2 regions of the Vreelandella sp. H-I2 genome follow, and region 1 is predicted to be linked to the other one. Evidence: predicted binding sites of a transcription regulator. Region 1 holds the regulator's gene; the other holds the start of a gene.
The links. The regulator sigma-54, encoded in region 1, starts transcription at its own class of promoters, with help from an activator protein. The targets are predictions, from matches to a motif close to TGGCACNNNNNTTGCTNT.
Positions count from the first base shown of each region.

Region 2: ACUVOF_RS13240 (HAD-IIB family hydrolase) is a predicted target of sigma-54. The motif match lies at 2,139-2,156, and genes of this name have one in related genera.

Region 1 is NZ_JBRAMC010000005.1:395,175-401,055, reverse strand. Features, by position in the region: gene ACUVOF_RS14985 (KdsC family phosphatase) at 1-229, shown strand, start outside; gene lptC (LPS export ABC transporter periplasmic protein LptC) at 230-799, shown strand; gene lptA (lipopolysaccharide transport periplasmic protein LptA) at 811-1,329, shown strand; gene lptB (LPS export ABC transporter ATP-binding protein) at 1,340-2,089, shown strand; gene ACUVOF_RS14965 (RNA polymerase factor sigma-54) at 2,233-3,648, shown strand; gene hpf (ribosome hibernation-promoting factor, HPF/YfiA family) at 3,747-4,055, shown strand; gene ACUVOF_RS14955 (PTS sugar transporter subunit IIA) at 4,060-4,530, shown strand; gene rapZ (RNase adapter RapZ) at 4,620-5,552, shown strand; gene ACUVOF_RS14945 (HPr family phosphocarrier protein) at 5,598-5,867, shown strand.
Region 2 is NZ_JBRAMC010000005.1:1,080-6,960, forward strand. Features, by position in the region: gene ACUVOF_RS13230 (hypothetical protein) at 1-489, opposite strand, end outside; gene ACUVOF_RS13235 (OmpA family protein) at 778-1,788, shown strand; gene ACUVOF_RS13240 (HAD-IIB family hydrolase) at 2,220-3,137, shown strand; gene ACUVOF_RS13245 (glycosyl transferase) at 3,183-4,403, shown strand; gene ACUVOF_RS13250 (methyl-accepting chemotaxis protein) at 4,537-5,881, opposite strand, start outside.

The sequences.
Region 1 (5,881 bases):
GGAACAGGTGGCCTATTGTGGTGACGACCTCCCTGACCTAGCGGCTATTAAACGTTGCGGTGTCGGCATCACCGTTCCTAACGCGCCGGATTATATGCACACTCATGCCGATTGGATTACTGAGCGCCTAGGGGGCCACGGCGCTGCACGCGAAATTTGCGATACATTGCTTGAAGCTCAGGGGCACTGGGGCGCGGTGCTCGACACCTATCTGCACGGCCGTAAATAAATGTTTAAACGACTTAAAGTGCGCGTCTGGCTAACCGGCTTAGTGCTCTCTTTGGGCGTACTGCTGGTTTGGCTTGACCCAGGGGGACCTCAAGACATTACCATCGATCCTGAAGCGCAGGCGCAGGAGCCGGGTCACGTACTCGAAAACGCTGAAATTACGTTATTTGGTGATAATGGCAGCATCATGCAGTCGTTAGAAACACCACGCCTTATTCATACTCCCCAGCGAAGCGAGACCTGGACAGAAGCGCCCAAAGCAATATTGTATGACAGTGAGAATCGCCAGTGGTTAGCCAGCGCCGATGTCGGCATGCTCAATTCCTCTACCCAAGCCTTGCTGCTGTCAGGCTCGGCTAACCTGATCGCTCCAGACGAAGGTTGGCAGTTAGATACCGAGTTATTGCATTATGATGGATTAAACCAGCATGCGTGGAGTGAAACACCGGTAATGTTGCAGCAACCGCCCCAGCAAATGACGGCTTCACGTATGGACGCGTGGCTTAACGATAGCCAGGTTCGCTTAACTGACAATGTGCGCGGTATACATCCCCCGGCCACGCAACGCTAATAGGAATCATCATGAAAGCTATCATTTACACAGCCGTTTTCTTCATTAGCTTTTTTGCCCTTTCGATACCGCTATCGGCACTGGCCCAAACGAGCACTTCTTCACAACAGGCTCCGGTAGAAGTGGAAGCAGACCGCTTAGACCTTGATCAGCGGGCGGGCACCGCCGTTTACACGGGAGATGTAGACATTCGTCAAGGCGAAATGCAATTACGTGGCGAGCGGGTAGAAATTGAACGCAACGAGGCAGGCGAGCTTGCTCTGGCGACGGCCACCGGTGAGCGCGCCTATTTACGCCATCAAGCTGAAGGGCAAGATGGCCCTACAGAAGGCTGGGCGAGGCGTATTATCTATCACGTCGCCGAGCGCCGCGTAGAGCTGATTGACCAAGCCGAGCTCATTCAGCAAGAGGATACTTTTAGCGGCGGTCGCCTTGAGTATTTTATTGACCGTGAGGTGATTCAAGCGCGCTCTGATGTTGACGGCAGCGAGCCCCAGCGCATACGCATGACTCTTCAGCCGGAACAATAGGAGCCAAGCCGTGCCAACAGCAGACACCGCACCGATTAAAACTCTTTATGCTCACCATTTGGCCAAAAGCTACAAGCGGCGCCGAGTGGTTAAAGACATCAATATAGAAATTTCCCAAGGTAGCGTTGTGGGCTTGCTCGGCCCCAACGGGGCGGGCAAAACCACCTCGTTTTATATGATTGTTGGGTTAGTGAAATCCGATGCCGGCAAGGTAGGCATCGACGATGTGGACTTAACTCGCGCCCCCATGCATGAGCGCGCAGCGGCGGGAATTGGTTACCTTCCCCAAGAGGCATCCATTTTCCGTAAATTATCGGTTGCCGATAATATTATGGCGATACTCGAAACCCGCAAAGAGCTTAACCGCAGCGATCGGGAACAGCGCTTAGAGGCTTTGCTTGAAGACTTTCATATCACGCATATCCGCGACAATCTAGGCATGAGCCTATCGGGCGGGGAAAGAAGGCGTGTGGAAATCGCTCGCTCACTAGCGACAGAGCCTGCCTTTATTTTGCTAGATGAACCTTTTGCTGGCGTAGACCCAATTTCGGTAGGCGAAATAAAAACCATCATCCGTGCGCTAAAGCAGCGCCATATTGGTGTGCTAATTACTGATCACAATGTGCGTGAAACACTCGATATTTGTGACATCGCCTATATCGTGGGTGATGGACAAATCATCGCTAGCGGCTCCCCAGATGCCATTCTCACAAACCAGAAGGTGAGAGATGTTTATTTGGGTGCTGACTTTCGTCTGTAAGGCTTTTTTTAATTCTAACACTTCTTTTTGGCCTCTAAATAGTGGTCTACAATGACTTTGCCACCAATGGCATGCTTATTGCACTTGCACCTAATCCTCACTCGCACTAGTGTGGAGGATTCTGAATAACGAGTGGTTCTCAGATGGTCATGAAAGCTTCTCTACAACTGCGTATCGGCACACAGCTGACCATGACACCTCAGCTGCAGCAGGCCATCGCCCTGTTACAGCTATCAACGCTGGACCTTCGTCAAGAAATTCAGCAGGCCTTAGACGCCAACCCCCTGTTGGAACAGGAAGATGAATTTAGCGAACAGGCCGTCAGCGAGCCTAAAGAAGAAGAGTGGTCCGAAAGTATTCCCACCGAATTATCAGTAGATAGCGACTGGTCAGATACCTACCAGGATATCGGCAGTCACGGCGCCAGCAGTAGTGAAGGGCCCGACTTTGAGCGTCAGGCTGCCGGCCAGAGCCTTCATGGGCACTTGCTATGGCAACTGGCGATGACCGATTTTGGCGCGCGTGAACAGCAGGTCGCGGAAAGCTTAATCGATGCGTTAGACGCTAACGGCTATATAACCCAACCGCTCAATGACATCCGCGAAGGGCTTCGCACTCAAGGCATTGACGGACTTAGCCAGCGTGAAATAGAAACCATCTTGCTCAAGCTCCAGCAGTTTGAGCCAACGGGCATTTTTGCCCGCGACCTGCGTGAATGCCTAATGCTGCAGTTGGCGGCCCTTCCTGATGATACCCCGCTGCTGGTCCCCGCTCGCCGCTTAGTGCGACAGTTTCTTGAAGCGTTGGGCAAAGATGACATGCGATTGCTAAAACGCCGACTGGGCCTTGATGATGACCAGTTGGCGGATGTCATTTTGTTAATACGCAGTCTTGATCCACGCCCAGGCAGCGCCTATGGCGATACCGACGACAGCTACGTAACGCCGGATCTCGTCGTACGTCATGACCATGAAGGCTGGCATTTAGAACTCAACCCCGAGGCGCTGCCACGGCTGCGGATACAACCTGACTATGCCAGCTTGATAAAGCGTGCAGACAAAAGTCAGGACAACCAGTTTCTTAAAGAGCACCTTCAGGAAGCTCGCTGGCTGATTAAGAGTCTTTCAAGCCGCAACGATACGCTGCTACGTGTTGGTCGTGAAATTATCACACGACAAATTGGCTTTTTAGAGCATGGCGAAGAAGCGATGAAACCCTTAATACTCGCCGATATCGCCGAAGCCGTGGAAATGCACGAGTCAACTATTTCACGGGTGACCACTCAGAAATATATCCATACACCTCGGGGCGTTTTTGAGCTCAAATATTTTTTCTCAAGCCAGGTGAGCGGGCAGGATGGCGACAGCCACTCCAGTACGGCTATCCGCGCACGGCTCAAGAAGCTGATCCAAGAAGAGCCGCCTGGCAAGCCGCTTTCGGATAGCCGCTTAGTCACGCTATTAGATGAGGGGGGCATCCAGGTGGCACGTCGCACGGTGGCCAAATATCGCGAAGCGATGGGCATTCCCTCCTCCAGTGAACGGCGCCGTTTGCGCTAGCACTCGTTAACGTCTCAGGGAAACTCTCGACAAGGGCTTTGCAACGCGGCAAAAAGGGTTACAATCGAAGTACAGTCCGATGGATAAGGAGTACGTCAATGCAAGTTAATATCACTGGTCATCACGTAGAACTGACCGACGCCTTGCGTGACTATGTCAACGAAAAGCTTGAACGTGTAGAGCGCCATTACGACAATATAACCACGGTGCAAGTCACCTTATCAGTGGAGAAGGAGCGCCAGCATGCTGCCTGTACACTGCATGCTGCAGGCGCTGACTTACATGCCGAAGCCATAGACAGTGATATGTACGCCGCTATTGACGCACTAGCGGACAAAATTGACCGTCAACTCGTTAAACATAAGGAAAAAGCACAAGCTCGCGCCCAAGGCGCAGGTGTGCGTTAATTCAATGACGTTGGAAACCATACTCCCCCCGGAACGTGTTCTCTTCGACGTACCCGGGGGCAGCAAAAAAAGGGTGCTGGAGTTTTTCAGCACCTTTATTGCCCAAAATATCCCCAGCCTGGACAGTCAAGAAGTGTTTAGCCGTTTAATCGGTCGAGAGCGCTTAGGCAGTACAGGTATTGGTAACGGTGTGGCTATTCCCCACGCGCGCAGCCCCCACTGCTCTGCTCCTATCGCAGGTTTTTTAAAACTGGCAGAAGCGATTGATTTTGATGCTATCGACGGCGACCCGGTAGACTTGGTGTTTGTACTGCTAGTACCGGAAGAAGCCGATGATACGCATCTTTCTCTGCTAGGCCAGGTGGCGACCATTATGAATGATGCGGACACACGCCAGCAGTTGCGTAAAGCAGGCAGCCAGCGTGAGCTACTTGAGCTGATTACTGGCAAGATTCGTGAGCAGTCAGCAACCTGAGGGCCGTATAAACCTGTTTTTGAGCAGTTCAAACAACTGTTTCCGCTTACCACCCTCAACGCAGCTTGATCAAAGCAAAGAGAGACTCTATGCAACTGGTGATTATTAGCGGCCGCTCAGGGTCAGGTAAATCTATTGCCTTACAAGCGCTCGAGGATCTTGGCTATTACGCAATTGATAATCTTCCCGCCATGCTGCTGGGGTCGTTGGTTGACGAACTACGCGACCAGGGAGGCCGCGCCCACTTGGCGGTCAGCATCGATGCTCGCAACTTACCCGGTGCACTGGAGCGTCTGCCCTCGCTGTTAGAGGAGCTATGCCAGCGTAAAATTGATTTTCAAGTCATCTACCTGACGACCGATGCGCGTATTCTGCTTGAACGTTACTCCGCTACGCGACGGCGCCATCCGCTGACGCGCGATAGTGAAATGACGCTGGAAGAGGCGATTAATAAAGAAGAAGAAACACTGCATGATATTCGTGATCTAGCCGACTTACTCATCGATACATCACGCTTATCGGTACACGATTTGCGTCGTCGCATTACCGATCAAGTAGCGCACCAACGGCGCGATAAGTTGACACTGACACTCGAGTCTTTCGGTTACAAACGGGGTGTACCGTTAGACGCCGACCTGGTATTCGACGTTCGGTGTTTGCCTAATCCTTACTGGGATCCGACGCTACGTCAATTCACTGGACGCGACGCTAATATTGTGGCTTTTTTAAGCAGCTACCCGATTGTTGACGCCATGAGAGATGATATTCAGGCATGGCTTGAACGTTGGCTACCTGCTTATAAGAATAGCCAACGCAGCTACATGACTATCGCTATTGGCTGCACGGGTGGCCAACACCGTTCGGTCTATATGGTCGAACAATTAGCTGAGAGACTGGCACACAGCATAGGCGAGGTTCAATTACGTCATCGCGAACTAGGGCTGCAATATACGTTGGGAGGACAGCCAGACGTACCTTTAGCCAGCACTGTTTACAGCGACGAGCGACAAGAAACCTCTTAAGTGCCTCTACCCAATAATGACACCACTCGGCGAAAAGGAACCAGGGTGCCAGAAAGAATACTCACACTCACAAACCAACGCGGTTTACACGCACGCGCAGCCACTAAACTGGTTAAATGCGGCCAACATTTCACGGCAAAAATACGGATCTACAAGCAACATCAGGTGGCCGACGCCGCTAATATTATGTCATTGCTAATGCTAGCTGCCCCTTGCGGTACTGAGCTAAAGGTTAATGCAGAAGGGGACGACGCCGAACAGGCGCTTGATGCTATTCAAGCGCTGTTCGAAGCCCGTTTTGAAGAAGATCAGTAACCGCCCGCTTTTAC
Region 2 (5,881 bases), 390 kb from region 1:
CCAGCTACCGCTGGTGGTGTCGGCGAGTGCGGCGGCAGGGATTAACCCCAATGCGGGTTCGGCCCACTGGTTATAAGGAATAGTCGCCACAGCGATGCCGGCGGTGAGCGCGGTAAATGCCCCGATAGGCGGGCGTATAAAGCCACGATCCCGATGCTCGACGACTTCTACATCAATCGTGATATTGGCGCTGTTAGCGGTGGGAACCGTGGTGAGGTTGGCGCCACGTGATACTAACTCACTGGTGAGTAGCGTGCGGAATCCACGCCCAAATTCGCCACCGCTGTAGGCATGTAGTTCACCACTGTCTGCTTCGCTGATATGTAAATCGCGATTGCGTACGCGCTCGCGTTGCAAAATGCGGGTAGCTTCGTAGCGGGCCAGTACGTCCCAATGGTGAGCTGCCTGCATGCGCTGTTGTTCAGTATAAGGATAGGTGGTGGCGACCGGCGCTTGTGATGTATTGGCATAAAAGCATCCGCTGAGCATCAAGCTTGCCAGCCCCAAGCTAACAGGACGTATAAAATAGGATAATTGAAATAATGTGGGACGGATGCGCACCTGCTAGTTCCTTTTTCGCTACAAAACGGCTTTTGATAGACTGTTCGTCGTGCTTGTCTGCCACGGTTAGTTTGCCATGCCTAATTCGAAGTGCCTAACCTGACATACCTAACTCGAAGTTCTTGTATTCGAAGTTCTTGTATTCGAAGTGCTTGTATTCGATATAAATAGCTAAATCGGCCATAAGGTTCAAAACTTGAATGAGCAATAACACCCATGCTTGAAGATTACCGTAGAGGACCGCGTCATGACTCGCTAATGTCGGCTTACCATGAAGGCGATAGCAATAGCGGTTGGATGATTAGTTATCTCGATATCATGACGTTGCTGGTGGCCCTCTTCGTGGTCATTATCGCCGCTACCGGGGCGACAAGCCCTGAATGGGTGGAGGATGATTCCGCGAGTGATTATACCCACTCACCGTCGCCCACACTGGAAATTCCGATGCCCGAGGTGTTAGCTCAGGCAATGCCTGAGCGAGCCGGTATTGCCGACTGGAGTGGTGCAGGGCTAAGTCCCATGGCAATTAGTACGGCCTTGGGTGTGGCTGGATTGCCCACACTGTCTCAAGTACGTCGGCGAGTCAGCGTTGGGGTTCCGCCACTTTTAGCCGCGCCATCTCCGCAGCCTCCCACAGAGCCGGTTATCGCCCTGCCAACCCTGCTAATGCCTACAGGTATCGAGAATTTAACGTCACCCTTGGCTGACTATATGGTGGTGTTAACGGATCGCCCCCCGGTCAACGTACAGGCGGTGAGCGATGAAGCAATACTAGGTGCGGTTGCACTGGACCAGGCGCTCTCTCAGCGCGTTGAAGAGTCTCCTTATCTGCCTGACCTGGAGGGTGTTGAAGTATCGCGAGTAGCGGAAGGGATTAGTCTCCGCGTACAGGATCAGCTGCTGTTTCCTTCTGCGACAGCTGAGCTAACCAACGATGGCTCGTCGCTGGTGAGTAGTTTGCTGGCGACTATTCAACGTTACGATGGCGAAGTCTGGGTTGAAGGCCATTCCGATAGTCAGACCATTAGCACTGACGAATTCTCTTCTAACTGGGCACTCTCAAGTGCACGTGCCATTGCCATTGTTGAAGCGTTAGAAGCTGCCGGTGTTTCTGCTGAACGGCTACGCGCCGTCGGCTTGGCGGCCACAAGACCGCTCGAAAGCAACGCTACCGCTGAAGGGCGTGCGCGTAACCGGCGGGTTGAGGTAGTCATTCATGTGGAGTAGTTGTCGTGGGCTTAAAACAAAAGCTTAAAAAATACTAAAAAAAGCCCGCCGGGGGAGGCGGGCATTAAAGGGCTTGGCTTACTGCGGCCCACTGGCATCAGGTGAGGGGTATACAGGGCTGCCAGTGGGTACAGTTTGAGTATAGCTATTTACGCGAATTTTCCAAGTGTTGTGACATTTTTTTACTAGTCTGTTTAGTCAATTTGATAAGTTCTTTGCGTCTTAATTTGCAAACAAGCGGTGAGTAAGGTGCACCGTTCCGCTTCATGCGCTTTTTTGGTGCGCTAACACTGCATAAACCCACCTATCATGACCATGTAACCTTTTGCTGAATCAATACTTCTTTGTCTTGGCGCATAACTTGCTACATTGGTTAGGTAACCTAGAGATGCCATCTTAACGATGCGTTAAGACTGATAAGAGGTAGTGTCATGCCTGAATCCACTCGTCTTTCGGTGCCAGTTCCTCCGGCAGAGCCCGCTTTGCAGCCACGGCTGGTATTGACTGATTTAGATGGCTCGCTGCTGGATCATCACAGCTATGACTTCGCTCCCGCGGCACCATGGCTTGCCCGCTTAAAGCAGATGGGGGTGCCGGTAATCCCGGTGACCAGTAAGACTCGTGCCGAGCTGCTTCCGCTGCGTGAAGCACTGGGCCTCACGGCGACGCCGTTTATTGCTGAAAATGGTGCGGTCATTGGCTTACCCGCGGGGTGGTGCCATGCGCGCTTAGACCGGCCTGGTAGCGGTCGTGACGGGGTCGTTATTAAACACCCAGGTGTCGATGTGGGCTTTATTCGCGCTCGTTTGAAGGTATGGCGTGAGCGCCTGAATATTCGTTTTACCCGCATGGGTGAACTGAGCGTGCACGAAGTGATGGAACTGACCGGGCTTGATGAGGCGCGCGCTCGGGAGGCGCGTCAGCGGGAGGGGAGTGAGCCACTACTGTGGGAAGATAGTGCCGCGGCGTTGGAAACGTTTCGTGCCGCGCTAGAGGGGGATAGTTTGCAACTCACTCAAGGGGGGCGTTTCTGGCATGTCATGGGGCGCTCAGCCGATAAGGGCACCGCCGTGGAATGGTTGATTAAACGCTTTACGTCGTTAAGAGGCCAGCCCCCGCTTTCATTGGGGTTGGGAGACGGGCCGAACGATATCACTATGCTTGAAGCGGTCGATCAAGCGGTGGTGATTCGTGGTTGTCATGACTTGGTCGTCGAGCCCCGTAATACGTCGCTATATCGCACGGAAGCAACAGGACCGACCGGCTGGGCCGAGGGAGTAACCCACTGGTGGGGGCGAGATGACCGCCGTTTAACGACGGCGGAGAAGCATGTTGCCGTTTCTTTATGATTTTAGGTTCATGACTTAGGTCCATGAAAACAGGGAGGTAAGCACATGAGTGACTTTCATCAGAACGGTATTATTACTGACTTTCACAATCTTACCCAGCGCTCGGTTGATGCGCTTGAGCAAGAGTTATGTCAATTTTCCCATCGACGCCCGATGGGATTGATTCTTCCCTCGCTTTTTTCGGAACTGGAAGGACCGGCGTTGTCGGGGATAGTTGATGAGCTGGTTAAAGTCCCTTATCTCAATGAAATTGTGATTGGTTTGGATCGAGCTGACCGTGAGCAGTTCTTATATGCCCGGGAGTTTTTCTCTCGGCTACCGCAGCATACGCGTATTTTATGGAATGATGGCCCTCGGCTGAGTGCCTTGGATGCCGAGTTAGAGGAGCATGGGTTAGGCGCCTTGGAGCCGGGTAAAGGACGCAATGTGTGGTATTGCGCAGGCTATATGCTGTCGTCAGGGCGTTCGACGGTCGTAGGGCTTCATGATTGCGATATATTGACCTACGAACGCGGGCTGCTGGCGCGCCTGATGTACCCTGTGGCCCACCCTAATTTTAACTATAGTTTTAGCAAAGGGTATTACCCACGCATTGCGAAGGGCAAGCTCAATGGCCGTGTCTCACGGCTGCTCGTGACGCCCCTGCTGCGGGCGCTTAAAACCGTGTGCGGACCATTGCCCTACCTCGACTATCTGGATGGTTTCCGTTATCCGCTATCAGGCGAGTTTGCGATGCGCCGTGAAGTGCTGGAAGAGATTCGCATGCCTGCTGATTGGGGGCTGGAAATTGGCGTATTGTCAGAGTTACAGCGCAATTACTCACTGCGGCAGCTTTGCCAAGTGGATATCGCTGATGCCTACGACCATAAACACCAGCCGATTAGCGAAGAAGATCCCAATGGCGGTTTAAACCGCATGAGCCTTGATATCTCCAAAGCGCTCTATCGCAAATTAGCGACCCAGGGCGTTACCTTTAGCAGCGAAGACTTCCGCACGCTCAAAGCGACTTATTACCGCTTTGCACTGGATTTGATTGAGGCTTATGACCATGATGCGACAATGAACGGCCTAAGCCTTGATCGTCATAGTGAAGAGCAGGCCGTGGAGCTATTTGCCAGTAATTTGCTCGAAGCAGGCAACCTGTTTTTGGATAACCCCAGAGAGCGGCCCTTTATTCCCAGTTGGAACCGCGTGCAGGCTGCCGTGCCGGATCTACTTGCGCGTATGCACGAAGCGGTAGAACTCGATAACCAAGGTAAGGTGTAAAGGCTCAGCTTCTCCGTTATCGTTTTACCATTAAAAAGGCCAGCTACCCTGAGGTGGCTGGCCTTATGTTTAAGCGTTGTGGTTAATTTTTAGTTTTTAACCCTCTGTTTTAAACACTAGCTTCTAGCTAGCGTTAAAAATCGCTGTGCTGAGGTGAAACACGCTTGGCAGGGGCGGAGGCTGGCAAGCTAGCCTGTGCATTCCCAGTACTCTGATTAATACGGAAGTGAGCAACCAGTTGACGTAGCTGGGCACTAAGTTGTGCCAGCGACTGGGTGGCATGGTTGCTCTCTTGCACCAGGCTGGCGTTTTGCTGGGTCATTTGATCCATTTGTGTCACGGCTTGGTTAACCTGCTCAATACCACTGCTTTGCTCGATAGTGGCGGCAGAAATTTCCTGCACCAATGTGCTGAGCTGCTTGATATCATCGACCATGCCATTGATCACATCGCCAGTGGCGCGCACTTGGCGGCTACCTTCCACCACTTTACTATCCGACGCTTCGATCAGGCTTTTTATTTCCTGGGCGGCAGCGGCCGAACGGCTGGCGAGTTGGCGAACCTCATTGGCGACGACGGCGAAACCGCGGCCTTGCTCTCCTGCGCGTGCAGCTTCCACCGACGCGTTAAGTGCCAAAATATTGGTTTGGAAGGCAATGCCGTCAATGGTGTTGACGATACTGCTCATTTGGGTGGCGCTCTCGTTAATGGTCCCCATGGTGGTAATCACGTTGGTCATGGAGTCACTGCCGCGCTGGGCACTGTCAGCGGCTCTTGTGGCAAGCGTGCGCGCATGGTCTGCATGTTCGGCATTTTGCTTAACCGTGGCAGTGAGCTGTTCCATGCTGGAAGCCGTTTCAGCTAATGAGGCAGCCTGTTCCTCGGTACGTGTGGAAAGCTCTTCATTAACGCCGACAATTTGCTCGACACCGCTGTTGACCTGATCTGCCCCGTGGTGAATATCGCCAATCGTCTCGGCAAGCGTTTCACGCATGCGGTTAATGTTAAATAGTAAACTTTGCTGGTCTTTAGCTGAAAGCTGCGTTACCTGGGTCAGGTCACCGTCAGCGATATGGCGCACCACGCTGGCAGCGTAGCGTGGATCACCGCCTAAACGCCGGGAAACATCGCGGATAACCAAGCCCATTAACAGCGTTACCGGTAAGCCGATGATCAGCAAGATGCCAATCGATTGAATCAAATCGGTAATAAACGCTTCATTGATGTCATCGACATACACGCCCGTGGCTAACGACCAGCCCCACTCGGGAAGATGGGCGACATAACTGGTTTTCGGTAGCTGTTCATCACCACCGGCGCGGGTCGAGTAGTAATTAACGTGTCCACCGCCTGCTTGGGCAACGCGCAGCAACTCCGGATAGAGCGCCATGCCGCTAGCGTCTAAATAGTCGGTCATGTCCGTGCCGGACTCACGGCTGGGGTGGGAAATAACTAATAAGTCATCATTGAAGGAGAAA